2 regions of the Uliginosibacterium sp. 31-12 genome follow, and region 2 is predicted to be linked to the other one. Evidence: riboswitches for the same ligand, from Rfam matches in the RefSeq annotation. Region 2 holds a riboswitch; the other holds the start of a gene.
What was found. Region 2 has a riboswitch for cobalamin ahead of btuB (TonB-dependent vitamin B12 receptor). Riboswitches for the same ligand answer to the same signal wherever they lie in the genome.
Positions count from the first base shown of each region.

Region 1: it holds a riboswitch for cobalamin, as region 2 does, so the genes downstream of both, Q3Y64_RS03175 (energy-coupling factor ABC transporter permease) here and btuB (TonB-dependent vitamin B12 receptor) in region 2, are expected to answer to the same signal.

Region 1 covers NZ_JAUOOA010000001.1:684,155-686,352, forward strand. The annotation lists gene Q3Y64_RS03170 (sulfite reductase flavoprotein subunit alpha) at 1-679, shown strand, start outside; cobalamin riboswitch at 816-1,073, shown strand; gene Q3Y64_RS03175 (energy-coupling factor ABC transporter permease) at 1,260-1,925, shown strand; gene cobM (precorrin-4 C(11)-methyltransferase) at 1,928-2,198, shown strand, end outside.
Region 2 covers NZ_JAUOOA010000006.1:99,326-101,523, forward strand. The annotation lists RNA gene ssrS (6S RNA) at 28-210, opposite strand; gene Q3Y64_RS12565 (cell division protein ZapA) at 308-607, opposite strand; gene Q3Y64_RS12570 (hypothetical protein) at 604-843, opposite strand; cobalamin riboswitch at 867-1,092, shown strand; gene btuB (TonB-dependent vitamin B12 receptor) at 1,202-2,198, shown strand, end outside.

The DNA.
Region 1 (2,198 bases), on a different contig from region 2:
CAAAGGGGAGCTGCCACACTGGACTCCCGGCGCACTGGTAGAGATCCTTCCCTGTCCCCATTCATGTTCCGTTGAGCCGGATCTACCGGCGCCACGTCGCTACTCGATTGCCTCGATCCCGGAAGATGGGTGTCTTCAGTTAATCGTACGCCAGCATCATCATGCCCTGGGCATCGGGCTGGCTTCGGGTTTCCTGACCCTGAATTGCCCGCTCGATGGCGAACTGGCGCTGCGGCTGCGGGCAAATCCGAGCTTCACTCTCGCTGAGGACGATAGCCCCAGCATTTTCATCGGCAATGGCTCCGGTATTGCCGGCCTGCGTGGCTTGCTGCGCGAACGTGTGCGACGCGGCATCGGGCGAAACTGGCTGGTCTTCGGGGAGCGCCATCGTGCCACCGATAGCGTGTGCGAAACCGAGTTCGGAGTCTGGGTGCAGGCGGGCTTGCTGGAGGTGGATCGTGTCTTCTCGCGCGAGCCGGGCGGCTGCCATGTGCAGGACTTTCTGCGTGGCGAGTCCGCACGCCTCATGCGCTGGCTGGGTGAAGGCGCAGTGATTCATGTCTGCGGTAGTTTGCAGGGCATGGCGGGGGGCGTGGATGCCATGCTTGAAGCCTTGCTAGGGCGTGAAGGGCTGGACTTGCTGATCGCTCAAAAGCGCTACCGGCGCGACGTGTACTGAGCACACCAACGCCCCGAGCGACATTCGCTTGCATAAATTGTCTCCAGGCGTGGAAACATGCTTTTCTGAGGCGATCGCCAGGGTCGAGAGATCCTCTACAACATCGGGCGCTTTCAGAAAGCAGCGCTTTGTCGTTACACTTATCGCAGCTTCAGGTTCCTGCTCTGCGTCATGCACGTGCAGGTGAAATGGGAAGCCGGTGCGTGCAGCCTTCGGGTTGCGACAATTCCGGCGCTGCCCCCGCAACGGTAAGCGAGTCAAGAATGAACCGGTCAGCACGCTGCTGCTGATCTGGCCACTGTATCCAGTCGGGTATGGGAAGGCGGTTCATTCCGGTGTGCCTTGAGGCCACCACTCGCAAGCCCGGAGACCTGCCTGATGCATTGACGCAGGCCGTTGCGGTGGGCGATGGGGTGCATGTCATGAGGGGCCTCATTGCGTCCCTGCCTGTGCCCATCCGGTGTCCCTCACCACGGGCTGCAGCTCATGATGTTCATCCCTTCTTTCTCTCCTGGCCGTTCCGGCCTGCGTCGTTTCATCCACTACGCAGCGCCCGGTGGGGGCGCAAAGGAGAGTCGCAATGCATATCGAACCGGGCCAACTGGCCGCTTCCACAATTCTCGGCGCCAATGTCGTCGCCAGCGCGCTACTGGTCAGCCAGTTGCCGGGCCTGCTGCTGCGCCCGGCGCTGTGGCTGCGCACCCTGCTGGCAGCAGGTTTTTTCTCGCTGTTCATGCAGATGTATCACCTGCCGGTGGGACCGTCTGAACTGCATTTTGTTGGCGCCATGCCGATCTACCTGTTGTTCGGTTTCCTGCCAACGCTATTCGGCTTCGCCCTGGGGCTGCTGGCGCAGGGGCTGATATTCGAACCGCAGGATCTGCTGCATCTGGGCGTCAATGCGCTCTCACTGATGCTGCCGCTGCTGGCAGTGCACTTCAGCGTAGGCCGCCGCCTGGCCGAGGCAGCCCGTAATGGCGAGATCGCGTCCCTGCTCAAGCTGGATGGTTTCTATTACTCAGGCGTCACCTTGATGGTGGGTTTCTGGCTCAGCCAGGGATTGGTGGCGACGCCACTCGTGGAGTGGGCTCACTTCGCTGCGAGCTATGTGACGCTGGTGCTCTTGGAACCGGTCTTTACCTGGGGCATCGTCAGCCTGCTGACGCGAGCTTCCGGGCAGACTGCCACGCCGGCCTGGGCGCGTCTGTGCCTGGATGAGAAGCTGGTTCAGCGCAGCGCGGCCTGACGATGTCTGTTGTCGCAAAGACGCCTGCCGGCCAGTCCGGCACGGTCTGGTTCGTCGGTGCCGGCCCGGGCGATCCTGAGCTCATCACGGTCAAGGGCCGTAGCCTGATCGAAGTGGCCGGCGCGATCCTGTTCGCCGGCTCGCTGGTCAGCGAGGCCGCTACGCGCTGGGCGCCATCAGCGTGTGTGATCACCGACAGCAAGGACATGACGCTGGAGCAGATGTCCGAGTGGCTCGTCGAACAGAGCTCACGCCATGCTGTAGTCGTGCGTC
Region 2 (2,198 bases):
CGAAGCCGGAAGCTTCGCGCCTTTGTTGGGTCCCCCGCATGTGCCGTCGAGCCGTATTCCTGAACCTGGGTTCAGGGGGTCATCTACCCGGCCGCTTCAGGTGCGCCCGGCATAAGGGGCGCTCACAACAGCGGCTTGGTGGGCCGACAACCATGTCGCGTAGACATTGGTTCAAGGAGCTTAAGGCTCAAACGAACACCGCAGGGGAAAACTTGCCGGACCGCCTTTGTTTCGGCCGTCCTTGAATTCTTTATCGGCCAGGATCAGTCACTGCGCTGTGAGGACATATCCTGACTACACAAACCGCTCAGAAAAGCTTCTCCTGTTTCATTGAAGCCTGATCGATCTGGCGGATCATGGCCTCGATTCTACGCTGATAGGAAGGCATGTCCAAGCCTGCCGTGCGCTGAGCCACCACGGCCTCATGCGCAATCATCAGGGCACACATCACGGCAGTGGATTCGCTGCCCGATGAGTTCTTGCCGAGCAGTTGCTGAAGCTTCGCGTTGACCATTTCCACCGCCGCCTGCAGCGTTTCACGCTCATCGGGCTTGACCGATACCTGGTACTCACGGCCCATAATCTGGATCTTCACGGCTTCGCTCATTTTTCATCCTCGACCGGCAGACGTTTGAGCAGCGCTTCAACGCGTTCCGTTGCCACCGCCACCTTCTCGCCGAGGCGTTTGTTTTCGGCTTGCAGAGTGGCCACGCGAGTAGTCAGTTCGCGGTTTTCGAGGTGCAGGCCTTTGTACTCGGCGAGCAGCGTGGCGAGACGGGTTTCGAGACTGGTGAGTTCGGCATCCATCTGCTGATGGTAGTGCTGCGCAGCAAAACCGGTCAACGCAAAGCACCTGCCGTTCGGCTAAAATGCGCGCTGCTTCAGGTGTCCGCCCCATGCCCTTGGTGCGGATTAAACGGGAAGCCGGTGCGCCGTATCCACAGGATATTGCCATTCCGGCACTGCCCCCGCAACGGTAAGCGAGTCAAGACGCAGCAGGCAGCCACTGTGCTTTTGCACGGGAAGGCGTTGTGTCGGAAGAGTTTTCTTCACTCGCGAGTCCGGAGACCGGCCCGAAGCGTATTCGAGGCGCATCGCGGAGGGCGGTGACCGGAACCGCTCCCTCACGTTCCGCGTTTTCTCCTTCCCGACGCCCCGCCCCTGTCTATGATCCGTGCGGGCGGCACGGAAGGAGTCTGTCTTGAATTTCACTCACAAAACCCTGCCGGCGGCCTTGCTGCTGGCCCTCTCCCATCCTGTGCTGGCTCAGGAAACCGAACTCGCGCCAGTGGTGATCACCGCCAACCGCGTGGCGCGCAGCGCCGAGGAAACCCTCACTTCGGTCAGCGTCATCACCCGCAAGGAGATCGAGCAGCAACAGGCCCGCTCGGTGCCGGATCTGCTGCGCGGTCTGCCCGGCGTGCAGTTCGCCAATAACGGCGGCCCCGGCAAGACGACCTCCTTGTTCCTCCGCGGCACCAACTCGGATCACACCCTGGTGTTGATCGATGGCGTGAAAGTCGGCTCGGCCACCAGTGGCGGCACCGCACTGCAAGATCTGCCGATCGAACAAATCGAGCGCATCGAACTCGTACGCGGCCCGCGCGCCAGCCTGTATGGCTCGGAAGCCATCGGCGGCGTAATCCAGATCTTCACCAAAAAGGGCGTGCAACCCACCAGCCTGAGCCTCACTGGCGGTTCGCGCCACAGTTTCGAGGGCTCGGCTGCCGGCGGCTTCGGCTCGCCGGACGCCTGGCTTAACCTCGGCGCATCAGGCCTTACCACGCGCGGCATCAACGTCAAGGATGGCGGCAGCGCACCCGAATCGGATCGTGACGGCTACACACGCAGCACAGTGAATGTGCGCGGCGGCGGCCGCATCGGTGAAAACCTGAGTTACGACGCCCAGGCCCTGCACACCGAGGGTCGCAATGAATATGACGGCAATCCGAACGTTACCGATCTGCAACAGGATCTCTACGCTGGCAATCTGCGCTGGGCGGCCAGTGAGCGCTACACCACGTCCTTCAAGCTGGCTCAGACCCTGGATGCCTCCAAGAATTTCAAGGATGACAAGTTCTCCTCGCGCTTCGACACACGCCGCAGCCAAGCCAGCTGGCAGAACGATTTCACCCTGGCCGAAGGCCACCAGCTGGTCGGCGGCTACGACTACCTGTATGACGAAGCGCTGAGCAGTA